Regions from separate parts of the Variovorax sp. LjRoot175 genome, predicted to be linked through region 3. Evidence: riboswitches for the same ligand, from Rfam matches in the RefSeq annotation. Region 3 holds a riboswitch; each other region holds the start of a gene.
What was found. Region 3 has a riboswitch for glycine ahead of ACSQ89_RS40825 (RidA family protein). Riboswitches for the same ligand answer to the same signal wherever they lie in the genome.
Positions count from the first base shown of each region.

Region 1: linked by a shared signal. The riboswitch ahead of ACSQ89_RS39025 (D-amino acid dehydrogenase) and the one ahead of ACSQ89_RS40825 (RidA family protein) in region 3 are both predicted to bind glycine.
Region 2: linked by a shared signal. The riboswitch ahead of ACSQ89_RS03105 (D-amino acid dehydrogenase) and the one ahead of ACSQ89_RS40825 (RidA family protein) in region 3 are both predicted to bind glycine.

Region 1 is NZ_CAXURY020000003.1:251,171-260,809, forward strand. Features, by position in the region: gene ACSQ89_RS39000 (cytochrome P450) at 2-352, shown strand; gene ACSQ89_RS39005 (EAL domain-containing protein) at 855-1,598, opposite strand; gene ACSQ89_RS39010 (PAS domain-containing protein) at 1,595-4,372, opposite strand; gene ACSQ89_RS39015 (hypothetical protein) at 4,754-5,275, opposite strand; gene ACSQ89_RS39020 (hypothetical protein) at 5,754-6,257, shown strand; gene ACSQ89_RS39025 (D-amino acid dehydrogenase) at 6,810-8,135, opposite strand; glycine riboswitch at 8,222-8,327, opposite strand; glycine riboswitch at 8,340-8,432, opposite strand; partial or broken gene ACSQ89_RS39030 (8-amino-7-oxononanoate synthase) at 8,697-8,894, opposite strand; gene ACSQ89_RS39035 (hypothetical protein) at 9,159-9,639, shown strand, end outside.
Region 2 is NZ_CAXURY020000001.1:593,307-602,945, reverse strand. Features, by position in the region: gene ACSQ89_RS03110 (FAD-dependent oxidoreductase) at 10-1,269, shown strand; glycine riboswitch at 1,297-1,387, shown strand; glycine riboswitch at 1,403-1,508, shown strand; gene ACSQ89_RS03105 (D-amino acid dehydrogenase) at 1,594-2,862, shown strand; gene ACSQ89_RS03100 (LysR family transcriptional regulator) at 2,872-3,756, opposite strand; gene ACSQ89_RS03095 (tripartite tricarboxylate transporter substrate binding protein) at 3,915-4,853, shown strand; gene ACSQ89_RS03090 (M20 aminoacylase family protein) at 4,863-6,038, shown strand; gene ACSQ89_RS03085 (FIST signal transduction protein) at 6,176-7,444, opposite strand; gene ACSQ89_RS03080 (PhaM family polyhydroxyalkanoate granule multifunctional regulatory protein) at 7,479-8,264, opposite strand; gene ACSQ89_RS03075 (copper chaperone PCu(A)C) at 8,348-8,836, opposite strand; gene ACSQ89_RS03070 (TonB-dependent receptor) at 8,867-9,639, opposite strand, start outside.
Region 3 is NZ_CAXURY020000003.1:619,155-628,793, reverse strand. Features, by position in the region: gene ACSQ89_RS40845 (alpha/beta fold hydrolase) at 1-678, shown strand, start outside; gene ACSQ89_RS40840 (RidA family protein) at 790-1,131, shown strand; gene ACSQ89_RS40835 (GlxA family transcriptional regulator) at 1,410-2,579, opposite strand; partial or broken gene ACSQ89_RS40830 (transposase domain-containing protein) at 2,765-2,939, opposite strand; glycine riboswitch at 3,034-3,124, shown strand; glycine riboswitch at 3,140-3,245, shown strand; gene ACSQ89_RS40825 (RidA family protein) at 3,492-3,962, shown strand; gene ACSQ89_RS40820 (SRPBCC family protein) at 4,756-5,196, shown strand; gene ACSQ89_RS40815 (RidA family protein) at 5,209-5,706, opposite strand; gene ACSQ89_RS40810 (aminotransferase class V-fold PLP-dependent enzyme) at 5,703-7,022, opposite strand; gene ACSQ89_RS40805 (helix-turn-helix transcriptional regulator) at 7,342-8,007, shown strand; gene ACSQ89_RS40800 (UGSC family (seleno)protein) at 8,043-9,639, opposite strand, start outside.

The sequences.
Region 1 (9,639 bases), 370 kb from region 3:
ATTGGTCGTTCATGCACCGCGCGATGCGGGCTATGGTCGTCTGGTCGTTGCGCTCATCGCCTCTGCCAACCGGGATCCGGCGCGCCACGCGGAACCCGATCGCCTGGACGTCGCGCGCCGCGGGAGCGGCCTGCTGTCCTTCGGCGCCGGCGCGCATGTGTGCATCGGTGCGAGCCTGACACTGATGGAGGCCGAGATCGTCTTCGGCCGCCTGCTGCGCCGATGGCCCGGGCTGCGACTGGGCGATGCGCAGCCGCGCTGGAGCGGCAATGCGGTATACCGCGGCCTGGTCGCGCTGCCGTTACGCTCGGCGCCGGCCGCGAATGGCTCCATCAGCATGCCGCGGCAGTAGGCTCCGGCGATATTGGGGTGGGCTTCGCGCTGATGGCGAGTCGTTTCCTGATGACATCGAACCTTCCCGCCCGCTGCTGATGACTTTCACGCGAGAACAGGCCATCGCACGCACGCCACTCACCGGTCGCCGCGACAGACGTGTGCCGCATCTGCGCGTATTCGCCTTCGCCCAAGAGGCCCGATCTTCGTTGCCGTCGATGCCTCTTGGGGTTTGCCGCGCATTTCGCAATTGCCATTGCTGGGGTGCGATTCTGTTCCCATACGCCTCGGGAGGAAAGTACCCCGCACCCGCATCCCGCCCTTCTCGCTGACCCAATATCGGTGCGGATCGCATCATCGCCTTGCATGAGGCTCGCACATGGGTCGCCAGAAACGCTCGCCGCAGCTGCGGAGACATTCGGATGGAACGGCCATGAATCGCATTCGCGCGCAAGCACGGCGCTCCAGGTGCAGTCGCGACATGTCGCCATTGGAGGTGCGAACGAACGACCACGTGCTAATCAGGCCGCATTCCACGCAACGGCCGGCAGCACGGCGATGGCGGGGCGCGCGAACAGGAAGCCCTGGAACAGCCTCACGCCAAGCCGGCGCAGCACGTCGACCTCCTCCGGGATCTCCACGCCTTCCGCGATCACCTGGATCCCAAGCTCGTCGCAGATCGCGACGAACCCCTTCACGATCGTGAAGCGCACGGCGCTGAGGTGGATGTCCCGAATGAAGCTCATGTCAATCTTGACGATATCCGGTTGAAAAGCGGCCAGCCGTTCGAAGCCTGCATAGGCCGCACCGAAGTCGTCGATGGCAGAGGTGAATCCGAAGCGTTCGAAAGCGCGAGAGGTCGCGGCCAGCGCGGGCAGGTCGGCGACAGGTTCGCCTTCGGTGAGTTCGAACATCAGGCGATCGACGGGAAAGCGGACCCGCTCGGCCGTGCGAATGGCGGTATGAAAGCATTCCGCCGGCCCTGCAACGTCGTTGGGGGCGACGTTGAGGCTGAGCCTGGATTGCATGCCGAGCATCGATGCCATTTCGATCGACTTCACTCGGCATGCCTGGTGGAAGGCAAAGCGATGGCGCGCTTGCACTTTGCCGAGCACCTCGAGCGCCCCTTCCCCATGAACGCCGCGAACGAGCGCCTCATGTGCAAACACTTCCCTCAGCTCGAGATCCACGAACGGCTGGAACGCGATCGTGAACTCCGGGCCGACGACGGGGATGGCGGCGTCGATGATGCTTTCGGATTTCACCGGGCCATGGATTCTTGACGCTGCCACGAAGAGCCGCGCTGGGTTTCGGATCTCGAAGCAGCCATCATGAATCGATTCCTTCCCTCTTTCTTGGCCGCGTACAGCGCCGAGTCGGCGCATGCCAGCAGCGCGGGAAAGTCCTCATCCCCTTCCGAGATCGCGACGCCGATGCTCGTCGTCACCTGCAAGGTGCGGCTTGGAAGGTGGAATACCGGCTGCATCGCACTGATCACCTTGCCGGCGACCAACCGCGCTTCGTCGGCATCGGTGACACCTTCGAGCAGGACCACGAACTCGTCGCCGGCGTAGCGCGCCGCCATGTCCGTCTCACGCACGCTCTCCTTGAGCCGACGGCCGAACTCCTTGAGCACCGCGTCACCCGCCGCATGGCCCAGCGAATCGTTGATTGACTTGAAGTAGTCGATGTCCAGGAACATGAGACAGACCGGAAGGTGGGACCGCCGGGATCTGGCGAATGCCTCGCGCACGTGCTCTTCGAAGGACCGGCGGTTCGGCAGGCCCGTGAGCGCGTCTTCACGCGCGAGGGTGTCCAGCTGCATCTGCTTTTGCTTCAGGTCGCTCACATCGTTCGCCAGGATGTACAACCCGACGACCTCGCCTTCTTCATTCTTCTGAGGCAGGTAAATGGTCTGCAAGGTTCGCTCGCCGATCAGCAGCTTGGCCGTCTGTTCGAAGGCGACCTCCTCCCCGGCAAAGGCCCGTGCCAGCAGCGGCTTGCGCATTTCGTAGTGCGCGTCGCCAACGGCCTCCCGAATGGGCCGGTTCATCATCGAAGCCGGCGGAATGCCGAGCCAGGTCTGGTAACGGCCGTTGCAGAAGACCACCCGCTCGTCGAGGTCCAACTCGGTCAGAAGCGCCGGCACGTTGTCGGTCAGGCCGCGCAAGCGTTTCTCGCTCTCCGCGCTGCGGATCTCGGCGCGCTTGCGCTCGGTGACGTCGAAGGTCATCGCATAGAAGCCCCGCACGACGCCTTCCGAATCGCGATCCGGGATGTAGTGGGTCTGGTACCAGTTCTGGCTCGTCCCGCGCGTGCTATAGCCGGTTTTCTCAAAGCTCACTGTTTGCCCGGCGAGCGCACGGCGGACATGGGGCTCGACCATCCGGAAGTCCTCGATGCCGCGCACATCGGCCATGAGCCGGCCCACCAGTTCGGCGTTGTCGTGCAGCGCTCGCACGTGCGCGTTGACGAAGGTGTAGCGCAAGGATGCGTCCACGTGCGACACCAGGGCCGGAAGATTGTCCGTGATGGCGCGAATACGCGCCTCGCCCGCGGCCCGCTCGCGCTCGGCCACCTTCTGGCGCGTGATGTCGAAGGTCATCACGTAGTAGCCGACCGTCTGGCCGCCATCGCGGATGTCGGGCACCAGATGGCACTCGAAGAAACCCTCCTTGCCATTGCGATCGTAGGTGCCTTCGCAGCGCGTCGCCGCGCCCGCCAGTACCTTGGCAACCTGCGGGACGAGTTGCTCGTAGACCGCCTCCGGCAGCGACTCCTTCATCGTCATGGTGCCGATGTCGGCCTTCGTCCTGCCGCGCATGCTGAGTCCCGCCTTGTTGCCGAAAAGGCAGCGCTGATCGCGATCGAAGTAGGCGACGACGGCGGGCAGGTTGTCGGTCACATCGCGCAAAAACCGTTCGCTCGACCGCAGCCGCTCGTGAGCGACCTGGCGCTCCAGCATGAGCGAATCGAAGGTGCGCGAAAGATCGCCGATCTCGTCCTTGGGGACGACCTGCTCCAAGGGAGCGTAGTTCGAGACGGCGCGCGAAACCTGCATGTGTTCATGCAGCTGTAACAAGGGCATGAGCTGGGAGCGCATGACCACGAAGGCGATGCCTCCCACCAGCACGGTCAGGAGCAGGGCGCCGGCCCATGTGTAGCGCTCGATTTCCTCGACCTGGGCAAAGGCTTCGTCTCGCGGGTAGATGCAGCCGAGCACCCAGTTGGTCTGGCTGATGCGCTTGAAAGCGTAGAGCCCCTGCATGCCGGTGCGATCCTTGGCTTCGATCGCACCCTCGAATCCGGCCATGGCGAGCTCCGTCGGGGGATTGCGCGCTCCCTCGGCGTTCGCACGCCGGAGAATCCGGGACTTGTCCGGATGATCGATGACGATGCCATCCGTGTTCGTGATGAACATGTAGCCGCTCTGGCCGAACTTGACGTTGGCAAGTTCGCCAAGAAAGTTGTGCTCGCTGAGGTTGATGGCTCCGGAGATGACGTAGACCACTTCACCACGCTTGTCGAGCACCGGCTCGGTCATGGCGACCTGCGCCATGCCGTTGAGGCGATTGCGGTAGGGCTGAGAAATGACGCCCGCCTTGGTGGCGACCGTCTGCAGGAAGTACTCTCGGTCCTTGATATTGATCCTGCCGTTCCGCAGTGGGCCATTGAGGCCGGCCACCAGATCGCCGTTCACGTCGACGAAGGCGACGTTGGCAAATGCATCCTTCAGGGATTTGTGCTGCGTGATGAAGTCTTGCAGCAGCGCGGTGTTCGCAAGGTGATGCGCCTCCACGCTGTCGCCGAGGGTCTTGAGCAAGGTGCGCCGACTCAGGAACTTTTGATCCACAGCCTCGGCGATGGAGGAGATTCGTTCGAACTCTTCGTTTGCGATGGCCGTCTGCATGTTGCGCTTCACGAAGTAGAGCGCGGCGGTGGTGACGCCCAGCGTGGTCAGCAGAACAATCGCGACCATGCCCACGGACAGGCGGGCCCGCAGGCCGAGGCGAGGGAATTGAAGAGATGGAATGCGCATCGCAGGGGGGCCCGGATCGGAGCAACTTCAGCTGCACCTATAGCCCGTGAACAATGAAGGCGTCCTTGGAGGAAGGTACGAACAGGGTCGTCTCGCCGACGCGGGCGAATCGATATTCCTTGCCGTTGATCGCGATGGCCTTCATTTCACCCACACCCGGTATTCGTGGCCACCGGCGAGGTGCGTTGTCTGCAGGACCTTGAAAACCGGGGGCACGTGCACCGTGAAGCCGATGTGAGCTGTTGCACTCGTCGTCCCCGCACCTGACTCTGCCGCGCAGGGCAAGGCCAAGGACAGCAGGAACATGGTGGCAACGAGCCACCTCATGTCTGCACCAATACTGGAACTCATTGGAAACTGGGTCCGCTCGGATTCGAACGTCTACTTCAGTTCGTTCAGCTCCATGAAGTTGCTCTCGATCCAGACCCGACCCTCCTCGTTCAGCGCGAAGGTCAGTGCCTTCTCCTTGGACAGCTTCTTCTCCTGAATCGCCCGGGAAAGCGGATTCACGCTCCCGAACTCACCGCGCCTGTGGTTGTAGACGTGCTCCGTGCCGTCTTCATCGCTGTAGGTGTAGGAGACCGTGATGCCATCCAGGTCGGCGAGAGGCTGCAAGAACGCGATGAACTGCGATGCCGTGATGCCTTCTGTCCTGATGGCATCCCAGTGCCTGAAGAGACTCGGCTGCGCGCCCGTCGGCTCACGCCGGTCGACCTCCGGCGTCTGCCCGAATGGCCGAACCTTGGTGGCCATCGACTCTGAATCAGGCGCGGTGCCATTCCTGCGAAAGAAGCTGGCCACGGTGCGTGAAAACATCGTGCCATCCGATGCGGACTTGGGCCCTGCTGGCAAGTCATCCAAGCAATGGGGCACGGTCTCCATTTCCTCGCTGCGCATTCTCATGGTTCAAGTCCTTCTCTTCTTATTCATTGGCGACATCGTACGGTGGCGAGCGTCGGGGAGGCCGTATTCTTGGGCACCGTCCTACAAGACAAGCGTGCATTTTTCGCGAAGCGACTTCGTTAGTTGGCGTGCATTTAATAGACTCTTGCCGTAATGGAGTCCAAAGTTTTCATGTCGCACGGGAGCTGCTCGTGCGTGCTCAGACGTCGGTCGACATATCCGTTGCCATAGCACGCAACTCGCGCCGGTCAGACCGCGAAGCCTGCAGTTGAAATTGATTGAAGCACTCGACGATTTCGGACTGCAGCCGGACATCGGCAAGACCGGAGTGAGTGGCGACTAATTCAAGCGTGAACGCAGGACTAATGGTACGTCGCGGAACTTATGAATGAATCATTGCGTCCTTTTAAGAGAATCACACAACAAGTGGCCATCGTCCGACCCGCGACGATGTCTCGTTGGGTATGCTCTCTGAAGCATGGATGACATATTCAACAAGTGGACAGCCTTGTCGGACGAGTATCAGAAGCAGTTTGCGTTGCTGCAGACGGGTGACAAATCGGCCTGTAAGGAGGCGCGCAGGCTGGCAAAGGAACTTGACCTTCTCACTCGGGAGATGCGCGCAGCTGAGAGCCGAAACGGCGATCGAATGAAGGCGGGGATCTACCAGATTCAGTTCACCATGGACACTCGATCGCTCGGCAGTGGCGCGGTCGTCGTCAAAGGGCGAAGTTTCGTCGGTGCCGATGGGATTCATTTCTACCGAGGCGACATTCGTCGAGAAGGAACCGAGGTGGCCGTGTTGATGGAGGTCACCCGCCATAACTTTGCGGTCGGCTCGCCCTTCGGGAACGAGGCACTTTTCACCTTGAGATGGCGTGGCGCCATAGCAGCGGACTTCAGCTTTCAACTTGAGCATCAGCTTGCGAACTCGAGATCTACCGTCCGTGTTTCCGGCAGGATCGTGGACGCCGCAGACTGACGCGTCGCGGCCCGAAGTCGAACAGCTCACAGGGAGCGTCCAATGAACCTCGCGAAACATCTGCAAGCGGCTGGACATTTGCAGCGTGCGAAAAGGAATGTGCTTCAGGTGCAGGGATTCGGGGCCCGGGCGCCCTGCATCGGTAACGTCCGCCTTCGGATGCCGCCGATGCATATGCGTTCGCGACCCAGTGCGCAGGCGGTGGAACGTTCGCGGGTGCTTGAACGCCCCGCCAACGAACGCGTGCCCCTGCAATTGGCCACGACGGTCAATGAGGTGTGGAGCATGGCTACGGGCGTATTAGTTCCTGCCAGAGGTCTTCTTTCGACACGTGCTTCGTTGGGCGGTTCGACAGGGCTTTGAGCACACATCGAGCGGCCGCATCCAAGCGGCTTCTTCCATTGCACCCGAGCGAACGATCAACTGGTGAATAAACGATCCAGCGCGTTGCAGAAATCGACACAGCCGATGCTTCATGCCACCGCCGACCAGGGCGCTCTGCGCCCCCGTTGGTTGTCAGGCAACTGAGCCATGTGCAGCAGGACGGGTGGTTCAGAGAGGCATCCAGGGAGCAGAGGAGCCAGTCTGCCGGGTGCCTTGTGTCCCATGCTCCAGCCCGGTGAACGTGAAATCGACCTCCGGCCTCAGCCCGCTCACGATGCGCGCGATCGATTTGCCCGAGCCGCAGGCGTGGGTCCAGCCCAGCGTGCCGTGGCCGGTGTTGAGGAACAGGTTCGGCAGCTTCGTTTTGCCGATCAGCGGCACGTTGCTGGGCGTCGCCGGCCGCAGGCCGGTCCAGAACTGCGCGCGGCTGGTGTCGCCGGCGCCGGGGAACAGTTCTTCGACGCGCCGCACGATGGCCTCGCAGCGCACGCGGTTCAGGTCGCGGTCGTAGCCGTTGAGTTCGGCCGTGCCGGCGATGCGCAGGCGGTCGCCGCTGTCCGAGGTGTAGCGCGAGAACACCAGCTTGTATTCGTCGTCGGTCAGCGACACCTGGTGCGCCTTCGAAGCGTCCTTCACCGGCAAGGTCACCGAATAGCCCTTGGCCGGGTAGATCGGCAGCCGGATGCCCAGCGGTGCGGCGTAGAACGGGCTCAGCGAGCCCATCGCCAGCACGAAGGCATCGCCGCGGATGCGCTGGAAGCGGCCTTCGTTGTCTGTCGCTTCCACGTGGTCGATGCTGCCGCCTGCTTCGCGCAGCGCGGTCACGGTGTGGCTCATGAGGAAGTTCACGCCGGCCGCAGAGGCCAGTGCGACCAGTTCGCGCGCGAAGCGGTTGGCATCGCCCGATTCGTCTTCGGCCGTGTAGGTGGCGCCGGCCAACTGGGGCCGGATGTGGGCTAGCGCGGGCTCGATCTTCACCGCCTCGTCGGCCGAGATCACCTGGCGCTCGCAGCCCAGTGCGCGCATCTGCTCGGCCGGCTTCAGTGCGCCGTCGAATTCCTTCTGTGTCGTATAGAAGTGCAGGATGCCCTGGGTGCGCTGGTCGTAGCGGAGACCGGTGTCGCGGCGCAGCTGCTGCAGCGTGTCGCGGCTGTAGGTGCCCAGGCGCACGATCTGCTCGATGTTGTGGCGCGTGCGCGCCGGCGTGCATTCGCGCAGGAACTGCAGGCCCCAGAGCCACTGGCGCATGTCGGCGCGGATGCGAAAGAGGAGCGGTGCATCTTCCTTGCCGAGCCATTGCAGCACCTTGAGCGGCGCGCTCGGGTTGGCCCAGGGTTCGGCATGGCTGACCGAGATCTGGCCGCCGTTGGCGAAGCTGGTTTCGGCAGCCGGTGTGGCCTGCCGGTCGATCACGGTCACTTCGTGGCCGAGTTGCTGGAGGTAGTAAGCCGAGGTCACGCCGAGCAGGCCGGCGCCGAGAACGATCACGCGCATTTCGAGAACCCTTGAGGTTGCAGCGCTCGAACGCAAAGGGAACGGAAGCTCGAAAAAAGAAAGCAACCGGACCGTGCGTCCAAGTTGCCGCTCCCCCTGTCCTCGGTACCTGAGAGATTCACCCGCTGCGCCCGCAGCGGGTTTGCTCCTTCGGTGCATCACATGGCGTGATGGCTCTCCAGACGGCTTTAACAGTGAAGCAGTACAGGCTCATCACGTGAGCCGACCTGAGCGTTTATGGGAGTTTGCGCCTTCGGTGGAGCCGCTTCCCGCGGCCCGCTCTCCTGCTGGATCGCAGTCTATGCGGACCATCGCTGGCAGTCAATAGTTCGCCATCGGGCGGGCCCGACCCCGGGGCATGAAGCAGGGGGCGCGGGTTGGTGCTTCTTAGTAGTCAACAATGCGTCAGGCATTGACCAGTCGATCGGCTGGTCAACTTGGTCCAGGCGGAGCGGCGCGAAGGAGACTTGCTCCAGGGCAAGAGCGAGGATCGTCGATCCACGCGCAGTGCCTGGCGCTGCTGGCCTATGCCTCCGACAATGCCGGTGACGAAGCAGCCGTTCATCTCAAACTCCCGGCGGCGCAAGCGAGGCCATCGACCAGCGCCTCCACATCCTGCGGCGTGTGCGCTGCGCTCAGCGTGATGCGCAGGCGCGCGGTGCCCGCAGGCACGGTCGGTGGGCGGATCGCCGGCACCCACAGATCTTGTGCATCGAGCGCCGCGGACAAGGCCAGCGCCGCCGCGTTGTCGCCGACGAGCTCGTATTGGCGTCCATCGACAAGATCAAGCAGATCTACCTGGCATGTGATGGAAGGGACCTGCGACGAAAGACCGCGCGCGCCAAGCTCGGGCGATCTTGGCGCTCCACTGGGTGCTTATGTTTTATAACGTTGCTGAACATATGTGGAGCAAACGTCTCACTATCAATCGCCGAAATACAGCGGGCTGGCGCGAGAAGAACGTGTTCTCCTACTCCTCCTGATATTCGGCCGCTGAACGGCCGGAAACCAACTCTGTTCATCTTGATCTTTGAGAAACTGCACCTTGCGGGCGGGGACTCGCGGGGCTACGAATTGGGCGAGCCCATGCTCGTTCATGATCGGGATCGCTTTCTGGGCTCCCTAGACCCGGTCGAAGTCAGCCCCGACAGGTCGGAAGTTCGCATCGCCCGCTTTCTACCTTCGCCCCGTTTGGGAAGCGAGCGACGCAAGTTCGGTCCGCTCTTGCTGGTGGAGGTCACGATGTTTCTGGCCGAGCACTTCCCGAGCATCCAGAACGTGCACTTCGCGTTGACAAGGGAGATCGAAATGGACGGAGACGGCATGATGATCGCCGCCGCTCGAATCGAGCTGCTGAGGAGCATCGGTGCCGCGGAAGCTCATGCTCGGCCGCAGCCAGATTCGGGCAGGCCCGGCAATTTTGTTGTCGAAGGCGTTTGGTCGTACACAGCGCACAACCTGGGTGCTCTCCGGTCTGCCCTGTCAATCCAGCGCGAGCTCTATG
Region 2 (9,639 bases), on a different contig from region 3:
GATCTGGACATGCGCGTGGTTGTACTCGGCGCCGGCTTGCTCGGCGTGACATCGGCCTATTACCTTCAACAGCTGGGCCACGAAGTGACGGTGGTCGACAGGCATGCCACGCCGGCCGCCAAGGCGCGCGGGCGCGTCGACACGGTCGTCACGGCCGCGGCCGCGGCCGCGGCCGACCAGCTTCTTCGGCAATCCGCCGCTCGCCGTGCCGCCCGCGCGAAATGGGTGGGGCTGTACGTGCGCCTGCGGCGACGCTTCGCGAAGCTGCTCGATCGCGCCATCGGCGAGGCGCCGAAATCCAAGCCGATCGAACACCTCGTCCGGCTGGGCGCCTACAGCCGCGACATCGTGCGTTCGTTGCGCGACGAAGCCGGCGTGCCCCCGGGCCAGCGCAACCCGGGCCTGCTGAGCATCTACACTGATGCCGACGCCTTCAACGCCCGGCTGGCGCGCGCCTCTCATTGGAAAGATCTGGGATGCGAGGAGCGCCTGGTCTCGGCCGAAGAGGCGCTGCGCATCGAGCCGGCCCTGCAGGCCCTGCGCGGCGAGCTCGCCGGCGCAGCCTATTCGCTCGACGATCCGGCGGCGCGCGACCCGGCCCAGTTCGCGGCCAGCATGGTGTTCCTGTGCCGCGCGGCCGGCGTGCGCTTCCTGACCCAGCACACGGTGATCTCCCTGGAGGAGCGCGCAGGCCGCATCGACCATGTCGAGCTGCTCGATGCCGACGGCCAGCCCGTCGTCCTGCGCGGCCAGGCCTATGTGCTGGCGCTCGGCATCTCCAGCGCGATGCACGCCGAAAAGCTGAAGATCGCCATGCCTTTTCGCTTCCTGCGCGAATACATCGTCACGATCCCTCTCAAGGACGCGACCCGCGCACCGCGCGTCGCGCTGCGCGACCGGCAGGGCAAGCTGGGCATCCGGCGCATCGAAACGCCGGGCAGCGACTGCCTGCGGGTCTCCGCCACGGTACGCGCCAGCTTCGACGAAGAGAGCGAGCCCGATTCGGACCGCGTCGACGCCATCCTGCGCCGCATCGAAACGCTGCTGCCCGGCGCGGCCGACACGGCGCATGCCTCCCTCGAGACGGTCGTGCATGCCGTCAGCCGGGACGGGCTGCCGATGATCGGCAAGACCCGCCTGTTCAACCTGTTCCTCAATGTCGCGCCGGGCGCGCGCGGCTGGATCAACGCCTGCGGCGCCGGCAAGTCGATTGCCCGGATCGTGAGCGGCCTCAGGCCCGAGCTCGAGTTCGCCTTCAGAAATCCGTAGCCGCGCGCGTCCTCGCCGCCTTACAATTGCTGCACTGCAGGAGAGCGGGCCGCGGGAAGCGGCTCCACCGAAGGCGCAAACTCCCATAAACGCTCAGGTCGGCTCACGCGATGAGCCTGTACTGCATCAACTGTCAAAGCCGTCTGGAGAGCCATCACGCCATGTGATGCACCGAAGGAGCAAACCTGCTGCGGGCGCAGCGGGTGAATCTCTCAGGTACCGAGGACAGGGGGAGCGGCAACTTGGACGCATGGTCCGGTTGCTTTCTTTTTCGAGCTTCCGTTTCCGTTGCGTTCAAGCGCTGCAACCTCAAAGGTTCTCGAAATGCGCGTGATCGTTCTCGGCGCCGGCCTGCTCGGCGTGACCTCGGCTTACTACCTCCAGCAACTCGGCCACGAAGTGACCGTGATCGACCGGCAGGCCACACCGGCTGCCGAAACCAGCTTCGCCAACGGCGGCCAGATCTCGGTCAGCCATGCCGAACCCTGGGCCAACCCGAGCGCGCCGCTCAAGGTGCTGCAATGGCTCGGCAAGGAAGATGCACCGCTCCTCTTTCGCATCCGCGCCGACATGCGCCAGTGGCTCTGGGGCCTGCAGTTCCTGCGCGAATGCACGCCGGCGCGCACGCGCCACAACATCGAGCAGATCGTGCGCCTGGGCACCTACAGCCGCGACACGCTGCAGCAGCTGCGCCGCGACACCGGTCTCAGCTACGACCAGCGCACCCAGGGCATCCTGCACTTCTATACGACACAGAAGGAATTCGACGGCGCACTGAAGCCGGCCGAGCAGATGCGCGCACTGGGCTGCGAGCGCCAGGTGATCTCGGCCGACGAGGCGGTGAAGATCGAGCCCGCGCTAGCTCACATCCGGCCCCAGTTGGCCGGCGCCACCTACACGGCCGAAGACGAATCTGGCGATGCCAACCGCTTCGCGCGCGAACTGGTCGCACTGGCCTCTGCGGCCGGCGTGAACTTCCTCATGAGCCACACCGTGACCGCGCTGCGCGAAGCAGGCGGCAGCATCGACCACGTGGAAGCGACAGACAACGAAGGCCGCTTCCAGCGCATCCGCGGCGACGCCTTCGTGCTGGCGATGGGCTCGCTGAGCCCGCTCTACGCGACGCCGCTGGGCATCCGGCTGCCGATCTACCCGGCCAAGGGCTACTCGGTCACGCTGCCGGTGAAGGATGCCTCGAAGGCGCACCAGGTCTCTTTGACCGACGACGAGTACAAGCTGGTGTTCTCGCGCTACACCTCGGCCACCGGCGACCGCCTGCGCATCGCCGGCACGGCCGAACTCAACGGCTACGACCGCGACCTGAACCGCGTGCGCTGCGAGGCCATCGTGCGGCGCGTCGAAGAGCTGTTCCCTGGCGCCGGCGACAGCACGCAAGCCCAGTTCTGGACCGGACTGCGGCCGGCGACGCCCAGCAACGTGCCGCTGATCGGCAAAACGAAGCTGCCGAACCTGTTCCTCAACACCGGCCACGGCACGCTGGGCTGGACCCACGCCTGCGGCTCGGGCAAATCGATCGCGCGCATCGTGAGCGGCCTCAAGCCCGAGGTCGACTTCGCTTTCGCCACCTCCTAGGTCTCAGTCTCAGTCGCGCAGCAACTCCTGCATCAGCTCGCGCAGGATCGGCAGCGCCGGCGCCTCGGTGCGCCGGCGCAAGGTCACGAGGCCGAAACGCGCGACGCCATTCAGCTCGGGTTTCATCTTCAGCTCGACCAGGTCTGGCGCCGCCGCGCGAATGGCCAGCAGCACGGCGTCGCTCCGGCGCACCACCTCCACCAGGCTCGGGACTTCCTCGCACTGCAGCGTCACGCAGAGTGCCGGGTGCGCCTCGGGTCCATAGGCTTCGACCAAGGTGCGCGCCACCTCGTCGCTCAGCGGCGTGGAGGCTACGGGATAGCGCTGAACCGCCTCGAAGCTCACCGCGCTGCGAAGCCGCGCGAGCGGATGGCCGCGGCGGCACATGAAGACGCCGCGCATTTCGTGCAGTGCGCTCAGCTCCAGGTCGGCCGCGGGCTTCAGCGAACGCGCATCGACAACCAGCGCATCGAGCGTGCGCGCGCGCAGCGCCTGCGCCAGCAGATCGGTGCCGCCGCGCGACACGACCACGCGCATCTTCGGATGGCGGGTCGCCATGCGCATCAGAAAAGGCGTCATCAGCATCGCGCCGGGACCCGAGCCCATGCCGATGCGGATCACGCCGCCCTGCCCCTCGCGCATTAGCCGGCCGCTGTCGCGCAACTCGTCGGCCTCGAACACCAGCTGGCGCGCGCGGTTCAGCACTTCGCGCCCGAAAGCGGTGAGTTCGTTGCGGCGTCCGACCCGGTCGAACAGCGGCATACCCAGTTCGTCCTCGAGCGCGCGGATGCTGCGGCTCAACGCCGGCTGGGTCAGGTGCTGGGCCTGTGCGGCCTTGCTGAAGGAGCCGCTCTTTGCGAGCGAGATCAGATGCCTTAGTTGAACCAGCGTCATCGTGGGTGCCCGACAAAGTAGTGCATCGAAGTCATGCTAATGCAGACAACAATGCATTGGACGTTCGGATTGAAGACTCCTACGATTCGCTCGCATCCACCGGAGCCCCGATGAAACCGTTGTCCCGACCTTCGCGCACCCTACTTCTTGCCGGCCTCATGTTCGCCGCAAGCACGGCCTTCGCGCAGACCTATCCAACGAAGCCCGTCAGCCTGATGGTTCCCTACCCGGCCGGCGGACCCTCCGACGCGGCCGCGCGCATCTTCACCGTGCCGCTGGGCAAGGAACTGGGCCAACAGGTCGTGGTGGAGAACCTCGGTGGCGTCAGCGGCGCGATGGCTGCGCAGAAGGTGCTGGCGGCGCCCGCCGACGGCTACTACATCTTCCAGGGCTCGCCGAACGAGGTGATCCTCTCGCCGCTGGCCAATGCGGCCGTCAAGCTCAAGGCCGAGGACTTCCGCCTCGTGCATCCGGTGACCGACGCCGTGATGGTCTTCGTCGCGCGCAAGGACCTGCCGGCCAACACCGTCGACGAGCTGATCGCGCTGGCGCGCAAGTCCGGCGACGCGCCGCTGAGCTACGGCAGCGTGGGCGTCGGATCGCTCTATCACCTGATCCTCGAGAGCGTGCAGCAGCAGGCCGGCATCAAGCTCATGCATGCGCCGTACAAGGGCAACGCACCGCTCCTGCAGGACATCGGCGGCGGCCAGGTGGACTTCGCGGTGCTGGTCTACAGCGCGGCCATGGGCGCGCTGGCCGAGCAGGGCCGGCTCAAGGTGATCGGCCAGCTCGGCGCGCAGCGCTCCGAGCTGCTCAAGAACGTGCCGGCCGTGAGCGAAGGCAAGGAGCTGAAGAACTTCTCCTACAAGATCTGGAGCGGCTTCATGGTGCCGAAGAACACGCCGGAAGAAGTGGTGCAGCGCCTGCACAAGGCGATCGGCGCGACCCTGAAGGACCCGGCCGTGCGCGCCCAGCTCGCGGCCCAGACGCAGGTGGCTTCGGCGCCGATGTCGCTGGCCGAATCGGCGAAGTTCTTCGAGGCCGAAACGGCGCGCTACCGCAGCATCGCCAAGTCGATCAACCTGCAGCCGCAGTAAGCTGGCCTCATGAGCACACTCCTCGAACAATTGCACGCGCAGGCCGGCGAATTCATCGGCCTCAGGCGCGACATCCACCACCATCCCGAACTGGCCTTCGACGAGCACCGCACCTCGGCGCTGGTCGCCGCGAAGCTGGAGAGCTGGGGCTACGCGGTCGAGCGCGGCCTCGGCGGCACCGGCGTGGTGGGCCGGCTGGTGCGCGGCAAGGGCAAGCGCCGGCTCGGCCTTCGCGCCGACATGGATGCGCTGCCGATCGACGAAGCCACCGGCCTCGCCTACGCGAGCAGCCACGCCGGCGTGATGCATGCCTGCGGCCACGACGGCCACACGGCCATGCTGCTGGCCGCCGCACACCATCTCGCCGAACGCGGCCGCTTCGACGGCACGCTGAACCTGATCTTCCAGCCGGCCGAGGAAGGCGGCGGCGGCGCGTTGCGGATGATGGAGGACGGCCTGTTCGACAAGTACCCGTGCGACGCGATCTTCGCGATGCACAACATGCCGGGCCTGCCGCAAGGCCGGCTGGCGCTGCGCGAAGGCCCGGCGATGGCCTCGTCGGACTACGCCACCGTCACGCTCGCCGGCATCGGCGGCCATGGCGCGATGCCGCACCGCACCGCCGACCCTATCGTCGCCGCGGCCAGCATCGTGATGGCGCTGCAGACCGTGGTGTCGCGCAACATCGACCCGCTGCAGATGGCCGTGGTCACGGTGGGCGCCATCCATGCCGGAAAGGCCAACAACGTGATCCCGCAGAGCGCCGTGCTGGAGATCAGCGTGCGCGCGCTCGACCGCGAGGTGCGCGGCAGGCTCGAAGAGCGCATCAAGGCGCTCGTCGCGGCACAGGCAGAGAGCTTCGGCGTCAAGGCGCAGATCGACTGGCGGCCCGGCTATGCGGTGCTGGTCAACGCGCCCGAGGAAACCGCCTTCGCGCGCGAAGTGGCGCTCGAACTGCTCGGCCCGGAGCGCGTCACGCTGCAGGCGCCGGCGCTGCCCGGCAGCGAGGACTTCGCCTTCATGCTCGAGCGCGTGCCCGGCAGTTATCTGCTGATCGGCAATGGCGAGGGCGACAGCCACGGCGCCTGCATGGTGCACAACCCCGGCTACGACTTCAACGACGACAACGTCGCCATCGGCTCCGCGTACTGGGTGCTTCTGACCGAACGCTTCCTGCGGGATTGAACTCACCCCCAGGCTCCCCCACTTCGTGTGGTCCGCCAACCCCCTCTCCGGGGGCAACACCAGCGGCCCGGCAAAGCCGGTTCCGCGGTGTTCCCCGCCGGACTCTCGCGCTTTCGCGCACGCAGGGCAGTGAGTTTTCAGTCGTCCGCGGTGAACACGGTCAGCACGCCGGTGTAGCCGTAGAGGTGATGGCGTGCGATCTCCCCGGCGGCGAAGAAGCCGACCAGCGGCACGTCGCCGAGCGCATGGCGCACGATCTGCAGCTCGGCCCCGGGCGCACCGAAATGCGGGCCGCCGCGGCCCGAGCAGCTCACGTACACGGCGCCGGCGATGCGGCGCGCCGGATGGGGCGCGGCCTCGGCTTCGCCGGCCGCGACGGCGCGTGCGGTCGCGAGCGTCTGCTCCTGGGGTTCGAGTTCTTCGCGGACCTCGGCGCACACGCGCATCAGGTCGGCGCGCGCGGCCTGCGCATTGCGGCGGCAGAAGGTCATGCGCATGCCGGCTTCGGCCGTGTCGGCGATCGCGACGCCGCGACGCGTGGGGTCGAGGCCGATGATGTGGCGCACCAGCACGTCGGCGCCGAGGTCGCCGGTGCGACGGATGCTGTCGCTGCCGGCATCGACCAGGCCGACCAGCGTGGCGCGCACGGCATCGATCGCCTCCTGCGGCGCCTCCAGCGAAACGCCGAGCTCGGCCAGCAGCACGTCGAGCGCCGGCTCGCCGTCGAGCCGCAGCAGCAGGTTGCCGTCGGCTTCGGTGATCACGCGCTCGCGCGACACAGGCTGGCAGCCCTGGGTAACCCTGGACACCACACGCACGCCCTCGCCGAACACCACGCCCGAAAGCCCGCCCGAGAACACGCCGCCCGCGGCGCCGTGGCCGCGGATATTGCCGTTGCCGCCGATGGCGAACTGCAGCGATCCGGCGCGGCCCGAGGAGAGGCCGCCGAACAGGTAGCCGGTGTCGGTGCGGCCCGCCATCTCGGCGATCAGCTCGGCGAGTTCGGGCGTGGCCGGGTCGGCATGCACGAGCGCCGTGTGCGCCGCGAAGCCGCTCATCTCGGTGCTGGCGAGCGGCGCCACGCCCGAGAACACGCGGTATTGGTCGCTCGGGAGCTGGCACAGCATCACGCTGAGTGCCGGCTCGTCGAAGTACTCGGCGTTGTTGGCCGAGACGCCGATGCCCACGGTGCCCGACCAGTCGGTGATCTCGGGCAACTCGGCGCCGAGGTGGTCGAGGATCTCCTGCGCATCCTCGGCGTAGTGGTCGGTGATGTAGAGCAGGCCCAGCGTGGGCGAACGTGCGTAGTCGGGCAACGCCATCTGCGCCCGCAATTGGGCCAGCACGAGCCCGGCCGCCATGCGCCATTGCGGATGGGTGGCGTGACCGGAGGGAAACAGCTTCATGGACTCGGCTCTCTGGCGTGATTCGGTGTGGGGATCAGCGTCCGCGCGCTCGCTTGCGCGCCGGCGCCGTGGATTTCTTGGCCGCGCCGGGCGCAGCCGGCGCCTTCTTCGTGGCGGCCGCGGCCGTCTTGCGTGCCGGCTTCTTGCCCGATGCGGTGCCCATCGCATTGCCGACCGCATCGGCCAGCGGCTTGGCCATGTCCGGCATTTTCAGCTGGGACGCGTCCTGCAGGGCCGAACTGGCGATCTGCTGGAACTGCTGCGTGAGCGCGCCCCACCATTGCAGCGGGTCGACCACGCCGGCGGATGCGTCCGACGATGCGACGGCAGTCGCCGATGTCTTGCCGCGCCCGTTGCCCCGGGCTGCCGCGACCGGCGTCTCGATGTCTTCGGGTTCGTCTTCCGGCTCGTCCTCCGGTTCCGGCACAGGCGGCGGAGCCGGCGGTGCAGCGCGCGGCGCCGGCGCCGGCGCCGGCGCGGCGACAGGTGCCGTCGCTTGCCGCGTGAACGCGTTGGCCAGATCCTCCATGCGCACATTCATGCCGCGCAGCGTCGAGAGCGTCATCTTCTGCACCTCGAGCGCCTGGATGGTGGCCTTGAGCGCGTGACCGTTCTGCTCCAGCCAGTACTGCACGGTCTTGAGTTCCTGGATGCGCTTGTCGACCTCTTCGACGCTCAAGGTCGGCGCCACCCAGCTCGACAGGCTCGGCATGCCGGGCACCGTGCTCGCGCTCCCCGCAGCACCGCTCGCAAGGCTCTGGAGGAAGTCGAAGCCCGGGACGAACTGGCTGAAGGCGAAAGGCTTGCTCGCGTCGCTCATGGGGAGGTCTCCTGGAGAGTGATTCTTGTCCGGGCAGCTTACTCCAAGGGGATGCGCTTTTGTCGCCGCGGCAGGCGCTAAAGCTAGTGCTTGTGGTTGTGCGCCGGCGCCGCCGCGCCATCGGCCGGCGCGCCCACCAGCAGCTTGAGTTCCAACGTGCTCGTTTTGCCCTTCGCGTCCTCGAAGTGCAGCGTGACCGGCACGCTGGCACCCTTGGCCAGCGGCTGCTTGAGGTCCATCAGCATCAGGTGGTAGCCACCAGGCTTGAGCTCGACGGTCTTGCCGGCCGGCAGATCGAGGCCCGGCACGGCGCGCATGCGCATCGTGTCGCCCTCCATCTTCATTTCGTGTACTTCCGCTACACCGGCCGCGGGCGTCGAGACGCCGACCAGCCGCGCGCCGGCCGGCGCGGTGAGCTTCATGAAAGCGCCGGTCCCGCTCTGGCCGGGCACCGACTGGCGCACCCAGGCGTCGCGCACCTGGACGGCGGCGGGTGTTTGCGAAAAAGCACCGGCGGCACCCGTCAAGGCGGCGCAGAGCGCGAGGGTTCTGATGGCGATCGAGAGGTTCATGGGGACGGTCCTTGGGAGTGTGAGTCAAAGTCAAAGGTCGAACTTGAGTTCGGCCACGAAGGTGCGTTGCGGGTAGGGGTGGAAAGCCCAGTACTTGTTGTTGTTGAGGTTGTCGATGCCGAAGGCTGCGCTCCACTGCCTGTCGATCCGATAGCGCACGCGCACGTCGGCGACGAAGTACTTGCTGAAGCCCATGTAGGCGGAACCGTTCGGATCGCTGTTGTCGAGCGAACCGTACTGCCTGCCGCTGTAGCGCGCGCCGATGGAGTATGACCAGCGGGCGTCGGGCCGGTAGGTGGCGAGCAGCGTGGCGCGGGTGCGCGGCACGCGCGGCTGCGCTTTGCCCACGCTGGCGGGAAAGCCGCGGTTGGCGGTGATCTCGGAATCGGCCAGCGTCAGGCTGGCGGAGAGCTCCAGCCCCTGGATGCCGACGTCGACGCCCTGGAAGGCGAGCTCCAGTCCGCGGGTGCGGATCGCATCGACGTTCTGCACCGTGGTGACGCCCGGGCGCAGCTGCTGGCTGTAGAGCGCGTCCTTCGTCCGTTCGAAAAACAGCGTGGTGCGCAGCAGGCCGTCGATGCCCCAGCGCTTGAGATCGCGTTCCGCGCTCAGCTCGGTCGTGACCGAACGCTCGGGCCGCAGCGTCGGGTCGCTGTTGAGGATGGTGTTGCCCTCGATCGAGCCTTGATAGAGCTCGCTCACCGTGGGCATGCGCACCGCGCGGCCGGTCGATGCCTTGAAGAGCCACTCGGGCGAGGCCTGCCAGGCGATCGCGGCCTTGGGCGAGTTGTAGCTGTCGGTAC
Region 3 (9,639 bases):
GGATTCCGGGTTTTGCGACCTCAGCCACGCGGCATAGGCGCGAGTGCGGGGCCGACCGAAGGCATCACATTGATCGATCTTGCCGCCGATGTTGTGGCTGCGATCGAAGCCGATTGTGCGCCGGAGAAGCCTGAAGCATTGTGTGTGGTGGGCCACGCGTTCGGCAACTGGGTCGCGCGGGTTCTCGCCCATCATTGGCCTTCGATGACAAAATCTGTCGCACTTCTCGCGGCTATTATTGGCAGCACAATATCGCCCGAGCTCTTGATTTCCGTGAATGTCGTATCTGACAATTCCAAGCCGGAAGCAGACCGCCTATTTTATTTGGAGCGTGACTTCTTCGCTCCCGGGCACGATGCTTCCGTTTGGTTGAGCGGGTGGCATACAGAGGTCTCTAAATTTCAGCTCGCGGCGACGAATGCAACGGCCGACAGTAGTTGGACCGAAGTAGGCAAAAATTTGCCGGTACTCTATGTTGCGCCTGAATTTGACAAGATTGCACCTGTACCCGAAGAAGATTACTTGCGAGATCGTGTAGGCCACCTCACGACGATGGAAATCATCCATGGTTCTGGCCACGCACTTCTTCCGGAGAAGGTTTCGGAGGCCGCGGCTGTGCTTGTCTCATTCGCCCAGTCCATCATGCGCGGCGAAGGTGGCCTACCTAGGCCTGTCTAAACTTCGAACGTGTGTTTCAAAGAGCCGGCATCTTTGCGGCTAAAGATTTTCCCGGCCCCGCTTTTCACGCGGGGCCTTTTTCCGCAGCTCAATTTTTTTCAGGAGAATTCCATGAGCATTCAGCGCATCGAACCGGGCGCCCGCATGAGCAACGCCGTCGTCCACGGTAACACCGTCTATCTCGCCGGCCGGGTCGGCGAAGGCGAGAGCGTCACTGACCAGTGCAAGAGCGCACTTGCCGACATCGACCGCCTGCTCGCTGCCGCCGGCAGCGACAAGTCGAAGATCCTGCAGACGATCATCTATCTCTCGGATATCGCCAATTTCGGTGAAATGAACGCCGTCTGGGAAGCCTGGATCGATCCAATCAACCCGCCGGCCCGCGCCACCAGCGAAGCCAAGCTCACCACACCGAAATTCAAGGTCGAGTTCATCGTCACGGCGGCGATCTGATCGCTCCGATATAGGAACCAGGAAGCAGGCCTATCGCTCTGATAGGCCGGCAATCGGGACTCGAGGAGTATCGTTTAAGGGTACGGGAGAGATCGGTCACCTGCCCCCTCCCAACCGCCAGCGTCGTGGCAGGGAAGTCCGTCAACTTGGGGATACCGGATTGATGAAGCGAGCCAGGCTTGGCGAATGGGCAGATCATTGCAGTTCTGCACAAGCAGACGGCGGGCGCGAAGCTCGCCGACCTGCTGAGGAGCTGTTAGAGGTAGCTCGGCTGTCGCTCAGTGCATTTCTGCCTCGGTCAAGCCGCCATCGGGATTGATCCTGCTTGAAGAACCAACTACTGAGTGAGCCAGATTTGTATAAACTGACTTTCTCGATCGCGACAAGTCTAAATCCTGATCACTCTTTACCATTCTTTCGTAGAGAGAAGCCCATTGCGGCGATATAACGTCATCCAAGCTTACTTTTGATTGTCGTGCTTGCGATGGGGTCATTGCAAATTGAGCTCGGAAACATCGATTGAAGTGAGAGCTATCGGAGAAACCGGTGATCGTCGCGATTTCGGTTATTGACTTGGGGCTATTTAAAAGAAGCCAATATCCATAAGCGAGTCGAAATTGACGACAATATTGCTGGACCGGTTGCTTCATTTCCTGCTGGAAAAGCCGTTCTATCTGCCGCTTAGAAACCCCCAAGGATGACGCAAGAGATTCAACCTTCAATGGCTGCTGTCCAAGATTTCTTTCGATGATCTTGAGCGCCCGAAGTACTCTCGCATCGCGTGGATTTTCTCTTGTTTCAGAATTCTGCTCAGTTTCGGTGGGGGAGGTCGAAAGCTCTTGCGGCGCGGGAATCTCGGCGCCGATAGCGGCATAATGACGCTCTAGAAGCCATGATCCGAGTTCCAGCGCCGCTAGCCCTCCTGCACAGCTAACTCGCCTGCCGCTCACGACCAAGTTAATGCCGGAGATTTGCTGCACCTCTGCAAAACGGGTATCTCGGTCGACGCCCCGATACCAATCCGTTGCGCAGGGCAACCTATCGAAAAATCCGGCTTCGATTAGCACAAATAGTCCCGAACCTGTCCCCACAAGAGTTGCGCCCTTCATATCGGCGCTTGTGAGTGCTTCCAGAATCGATCTGCGGTCCTCGACAGGAGCAGCTGTCTTCCCGCCTATCACGAAAACGTAGTTGCAATCGCGAGCAGCGTGCAGGGGCGCTGTCGGAGGTACTTGGACCCCGCAGGTCGTTTGCGCTGGCTTTTGTCCTAGAACGATATATTCAAAGTCGACTCCGACCGCGGCTGCGGGGTCGGTGCAATGCTTCAAGATATAAACCAGGGCAGAGTACGAAAACATCGTGAAGCCCGGAAGGAGGATGAAGCCGACCTTCACTCGCCGCCGCGCCAGCTTGGCGGGTTCGGCCTTCACACCAGATACCGGCATCATCGTGGACTCTCCTGCCAAAAGGTCGGCAATCGTAGCAGTTGCAGTATGTCCGCGCGCAATCGGATGCTCATGGCACTTGTCGCATAGAAGGTAAGCGGATGGCCGTCCGATCCTTGACGACTGCGACCGGCGGCACGCGGCAATTGGCCGCTCACGGCGGTCTCGCCGGGAGGGCACTTCATCGATTGCCAGCGGTGCGGCAGGAGATTGTCGATGCGGCTGGCCATGTGCGTGGGCAGGCGCTGCAGGACGTCTTTAGGTACGCGTGCGGATCAGGGCCGCAGAGCTTGCCGCCTGCACCAGGCTCATCACGACGGCCGCGCGCTGGCCGGCCAGTTCTGATTTTTTCAACTCCCCTGCCTCACGTTCCAGGCTTGGCGCTCGAACAACGAGAGGCTGGTTGGCTCCCGACCCCTTGCGGCACTATCGACTTCCAGCAACGATCCGAATAGACTTCGTCATAGCAGGAGAGCGGGCCGCGCGAAGCGGCTCCACCGAAGGCGCAAACTCCCATAAACGCTCAGGTCGGCTCACGTGATGAGCCTGTACTGCATCAACTGTCAAAGCCGTCTGGAGAGCCATCACGTCATGTGATGCACCGAAGGAGCAAACCTGCTGCGGGCGCAGCGGGTGAATCTCTCAGGTACCGAGGACAGGGGGAGCGGCAACTTGGACGCATGGTCCGGTTGCTTTCTTTTCGAGCTTCCGTTTCTCCGCGTTCAAGCGCTGCAACCTCATAGGTTCACGACATGCGCGTGATCGTTCTCGGCGCCGGCCTGCTCGGGATATTCGTACCACAGGCAGCGCGCTCGCGCCCGCCCTGAGCGAGCTGAATGCCGACGATCAGCTCTCCGCCCCACTCGACGACCCCTATTTCGGCAATTGACCACTTACTTCCAAGGACACCAGAGAATGACAACGCAAGGACCCGACGCACGCCTGACCCAACTCGGCATTGAATTGCCGACGGCGGTCGCCCCCGTCGCCAACTATGTGCCGGCCCGAAAGAGCGGCGCGCTGATCTACATCGCGGGCCAGGTGCCGACCGCCGGCGGCAAGGACCAGTACGTGGGCAAGGTCGGCCAGGACGTCTCGATCGAGAACGCCCAGAAGGCGGCGCGACTGTGCGCGATCAACATCCTTGCCCAGCTGCGCACGGCGCTGGGCGGCAGCCTCGATGGCGTCGCGGGCTGCGTGCGCCTCGGCGGCTTCGTTAATTCCACCCCCGAGTTCGGCGACCATCCCAAGGTGATCAACGGCGCCTCCGACCTGATGGTCGAGGTGTTCGGCGAAGCGGGTCGGCATGCGCGCGCCGCAGTCGGCTGCAATTCGCTACCGCGCAACGTCGCTGTCCAGGTCGATGCCATCTTCGAGTTGGCCTGACGATGAACCACGCCGCGGCCTGGGCTGACGGCTGTGTACCGATAAATGCGCTGACCGGCTTCCTCGGCAGCGGCACCCACGCTGCTGCGCCATTTGCTGGCCGATGCCGGCGTGGCGGACACGGTGGTGGTCATCAACGAGTTCGGTGAGGTCGGGCTCGACCACCTGTTGGTGCGCGCGAGCTCGCTGAAGAGGTCGTCCTGCTGAGCTCGGGCACTCTACGAGTTCGGCCGGGCTCTCTTGGCTAGACAGCGTTTCAGCGCGGGCGCCATACACGACGCGACGCGGACCAACCGTGAAGACCGCCTTTTAGATGAAGAACTCGGTAATCTAGAACACTGGAAATGCTTATATGGGCGCCTCCCGGATTACAAGCAACTTGTGTGTAAAGGATCAGGAGGCAGGGCTGCAGTCTATATCCGGCCTGTTGTGCAGGGGTGATGCCTGCTGGCCCTGATGGTATTCGCTGACGAGGCTCCCAACTGATCATCGAGTTTGGTGCTCTTGATCCATATCGGAGTGTTCCCATCCCGGTCCGACCTGTCTGGCCCATCACACGCGTGGTCGCTTGCTCTCCTTCGAAGCGGTAGTTTCTAGGTTCCTGTCAGTGCACTGGCTGCCACGCCGCAGGTCTCCACGCCTGTCCGCGTGCCAACACCACCATATCGTGCGCGCCAGCTTGTTGGCCACCGCCGACGACCACGCGGTATGGCCGGCGCTGGGCTTCAAATTTGACCCGGGTGTTTAGCCTACCCTGATCCTTTTTAAGCGGTGCCATCGCAAGAACAAGGCGGTGCGCAAGATCGACCCTGCCTCCCGGGCGACTGTGTATTCCGCGATGAACGAACCGGCGATCCTGAAGCAGTGCATCCCCGGCTGCGAAGAGGTCGAGGAGAGGTCCGACGGCGAGTTCGCCGCGATCGTGCGCTTCGAATTCGGACCGCTAAAGGCGCGATTCAGGGGCAAAGTCCGCCTCTTCGATCGGGATCCTCCGAACGGCTATCAGCTGGTCGGCGAGGGCGAGGGAGGCGTTGCGGGCTTTGCCAAGAGCTCAGCCGTCGTGGCCCTGGCGGACACACCGGAAGGGACAAGGTTGACCTACCAACTGGAAGCGAATGTCGGCGGCAAGATCGCTCAGCTTGGCCAACGCTTGCTCATGTCAACGACCAAGAAGATGCAGGAAGGAGGAGGCGTAGTCGATCTCGCCGCGAATGAGGTGCTCGAGGCGCCATGATGCTTCGCGAACTCAGCGCGCCGCGATGCACTCCACTTCGACACGAGCGTTAAAGGCCAGTCCGCTCGATCCGAACGCGCTGCGTGCGGGAAATTTCCCCGCCGAGAAATAGGTCTTGTAGACGTCGTTGAAGGTGTTCCATTCATTCATGTCGGCCAACATCGCGGTGCACTTCACTACGTCGGCAAACGTGTATCCATGCGCCTCCAGTGATGTCCTGATGTTCTCCATCACTTGTTTGGCCTCCGGCTGAATCCCGCCAGGTGGCAGCTTGAGGCTGCCGGGGATGTTGCCAATCTGGCCTGACAGGTAGAGCGTCGGACCGACTTGCACTGCCTCGGAAAATGGAAGTGTTGTGGGAAGAACCTTTCCGGAGTTCAAGTGCTTTGGAGCCGCACAGCCGCTGATTAAAACGATCGCCAGGCCAGCGAGCGCTACGGGAAGTATCAAGCGGCCGGCAGCGCCAACGCCGCAAGACAGTGGATTTGCTTGAAAGTGCTTGGAACTCATGGGGTACCGATCGCTGCAAGAAACTTGTCGATGTCGCTCATGTCGTTGAAGACAGACGGCGAGATGCGTGCGTGATTTGCGCGCAAGGTAATTTCGATCTTCGCGGGTGCAAGGCGAGGCGCCAGCTGGGATGCGTTGAGATAGGCGAATGTCACGATGGCGGAGTTGGAATCGGTCGGCGTCACCACTTGAAAGCCTCTGGCCCTCAGGCCGTTCTGCAAAGCGTCGGTCATAGGCTTTCGATAGGCTTGGATCTTGTCGGGGCCCACGCTCTGAATCCAGTCGATCGATGCCGCGCATGCCGCCTCGATCGCACTTGCTGGGAACGATCCCATGAAATACCCAGCGACCGAGTTGATCTGAACGCTCTCGTATGGGACGCTGCCCGGCGGATCAAGCGGATACACATGAAGAATTGGAGCCGCAAAGTTGCGGGTCTGGCGATAGCCATACCATGGGCGCTGGAGTTGGGGCAGAAGGCTCTTGCGCACGTACAGAAGCGCGAAGCCGAAGTCGCCCATGAGCCACTTGTAGGTTCCGCAGGCGGCGAAGTCCACACCTGCCGCCTTGACGTCAATCGGCATGTTGCCGGCGGACTGAATCAGGTCGACGTACACGAGCGCCCCACGCGAATGCGCCAGGTCGCATACGGCCTTGAGGTCATGGGTAAATCCGTTGTACAGCGACACATGCGAAATCGCAACGAGCTTGGTTCCGGGTGAGATTGCCGCATCCAGAGCGGAAAGTGAGATGCGGTAGTCCGCGTCCATTGGAACGGTGATGACGTTCACTCCCCGGAGCCGATACTGCTCGTACATGTAGAAAGACCCGACGAAGTGAAGCGCGTCGGTCACTACCCGCCCGCCAGACTCGGGCAAGCCGAGGGCCTTCGTGACGAGGTACTCACCCATCGATGTACTCGGAACGTACGTGACCTCATCCGCATCGGCATTGATCAGGGCCGCGAACTTTGCCGTGGCCGTTGCGCTTCCGCCCGCAAGCGTTGTTTTCGATTGCGCATAGGACGCCAGGGCATCCTTGGCATAGGTGTTCCATGGGTGATCAGCGGCTCCGTTGAGGAAGATGCGGTCAGCCACGCCAGGGAAAAGCGCCCTCGCCGGCAGCGTCGGCGTGGACGCAGGTGGCTCGGCCGCAGTTGCTGTGCCGATCGGCAGGATTCCACCCGAACCGCCACCTCCACCCCCGCAAGCGGCGAGTTGTCCGCCCAGGACGCCCGCTACCGACGCGCTGCCCACAGTCTTCAGCCAGCGACGCCGAGAAGTAGCAGGCGCTGTCGTGTTTTCCGAATCGCTCATAATTCAAGCTCCATGTTGAGAAGTCAACAAATTGTTGAATCTTGGTGCGTAGATGCCCTACAGCGGGGCGACTCGTCCAAGGGCCAAGCTTGCGTTGCGCAAGACGCATCGCCAGAATTCAACACCGAGTTTATTGTTCTACGTTTTGTTGAAGCGTCGACTAGGGATTCCACTCACTATGCCCCGTTCCCCATCCAACACAAAGACTCTGCCCCGGCCGACGGCTACCGCGAAGCCCCGCCGTATCAAGCGACAAACATCCAACAGCGCCGAAGACGCATCTGTTCCCGCAGCCCTCAAGGAAGATCGTCGGCGAATCATGGAAGTTCTCAAGCCCGTGGTACACATGATGGGTTCAATGCTGGGACCGAACACCGAGCTGGTCCTCCACGACCTCACCAACCCCGAGGCGTCGGTCATTGCGATTGCGAATGGCCATGTTTCGGGTCGCGATGTCGGCAGCCCCATCCTGACCGGACCGAAGGACGACCGTGCGTTCTCTGCTGCATTGACTTCCGCCACTCACGCAGCGCAGAGCGGTCATTCGGTCGTCGACGCTTATCCAACCATCAGTCCGAAGGGCACGCCCCTGCGATCTGCGACCGTCGTCTACAGGGACGCGGAAGGAATCCCCTTTGCTGCGCTGTGCATGAACGCCGACCTTACGGTGCTGAAGCTTGCCCATGCCTGGCTTGAGCAATCCATTCATGGCCGGCCACCCTCTGCCGCGGCGAATGAGGTGCAAAGCGATCCGCCCGACATGGACGCATTGATGGACGAGATCATTCAGTCGGCCGTACAGAAATTTGGCAAGCCCGTGCAGTTCATGTCAAAGGACGAGAAAGTGCACGCCGTCGAAGAAATGCTCAGACGGGGCCTCTTCATCGTCAAGGGCGCAGTGGGCCGGGCGGCAGCGGCGCTTCATATGTCACGCTTCACGATCTACAACTATCTGGATGAGATTCGAGAGCGAGATGCGAAATAGACCCCACCCTTCAGAGCACAGCACCCCACATCTCGCTACTTCCACTTATCTATGCACACCGACGAGGGGTTGTAGAACTGCCACGCCTGTGACATTGGGTTGGTCCGGCCGCCGACTACAACGATTTTGATCGAATCCTTCGGGTAGACCTGAATCTCCAGGTCGTCCGGCGCAGTCAGGTAGGACTCTGGCCAACGCTTCGTTTGGTACGAAGCGCCCTGTCCTTTGATACCTTGCTCCATGAACGCGGTGTAGAAGTAGTCGCTTCTAAAGTCTCGCGCAGTTCGGGTTGCGCGCGTCCACAAATACTCGGATACGTCATCCTTTGTATAGCCGGCGTTCGCGAGCTTGTCGGCCACGATGGGATCGAGCAGTAGCAACGCTCCGCGCGGCATCTCAAACTGGGCCAGTCCCCGCGCCATCGAGTCCAGTCCCAGCTTCACGTCCGACATGAAGCGTGCGAATGGCGACAGGAAGTTCCAACCGCCGTACATGACGGTCACCACATCTTCATCGGCCGAATAGCCATCGGACTCATGCCACGACGGCCAAGGACTTTCCTTTACGTTTTCGCTGAAAGCCAAGCTGTACTTCGTGGGATTTCCGATGCTGCTCAGATCGCTCACGCCCGTTTTGGAGCCCCCTAAACAGATCAAGGCCAGGCGCAAGAAGCGACCCATGCATGCATTGACGGCGTTGCCTGTTCCGGCACCCAAGGCATTGGCTCCGACGTTCATTCCAAGCTTTGCCGCAATCGGCCCGCCGACGAGGGTTGCCAACGAGAACGAGGTCGTCGATCGCACGCACGACGCAAATGCCGGAGCACTGACCGCTTCAACGATCGAAAGAAGAACCGGCATTTGCTGTGGGCTGCAGTTCGCCATCGCGCCCACAACGGCCACTTTCTCCACGGTGACCCGATAGCCCTCGGGGTGGAACCGTTCGACCACAATCTCTTCCGGCGACTTCGACGTGCCCTTGAGCATGCGACTGACCGCAGCTTCGGTAGGCGGAATGATCGGCAGGCCGTCTGTCCAGTCACGACGCGTGAAGAATCGGTTCACATCGTCCAAGGTGCCGCGAAACGCGATGCGTTCTGCCCGTTGCTCGATCCGCGAGCTCGCTGCGAGTTCCGAGGGCGAAAGCGGTCTGGTGAGGCCTGCCACCAATTCCGAAGCGATCTGCCTCATGACAGGCTCAGCGAGCATGTCGCAAGGATGCGGCACATGCACCCGCCTCAACGCCGGCATGCCCTCCTTCGCACACGTAAGTTCAACGTCCGACCGGAACGGCTCGTCAACTACATACACGCAGGGGATGCCGCGTCTCTCCAGTTCCACGGACCAGTGCGTTCCCCACATCGAACAAGATCCGCAGGCGCCGCAACCGTAGATCACCGCATCGGCTTCGGACTCAACACGCGCCCAAAGCTCGGGCTCGTCGGACATATATGTACTTTGGCGGCGGACGAACACGGCGGTCACGCCAGGAGCCACCGCGGGGAGATACTCGGCCACCCATTTCATGAACGAATCGGCTCCGCCGATGACCTGACTGATGCAGAAGACGACTTTGTCGTTCAAGTCGCTCAACCTTGTTTGCGGCGCGGCGACGGTACGGTGATTGGGCTCT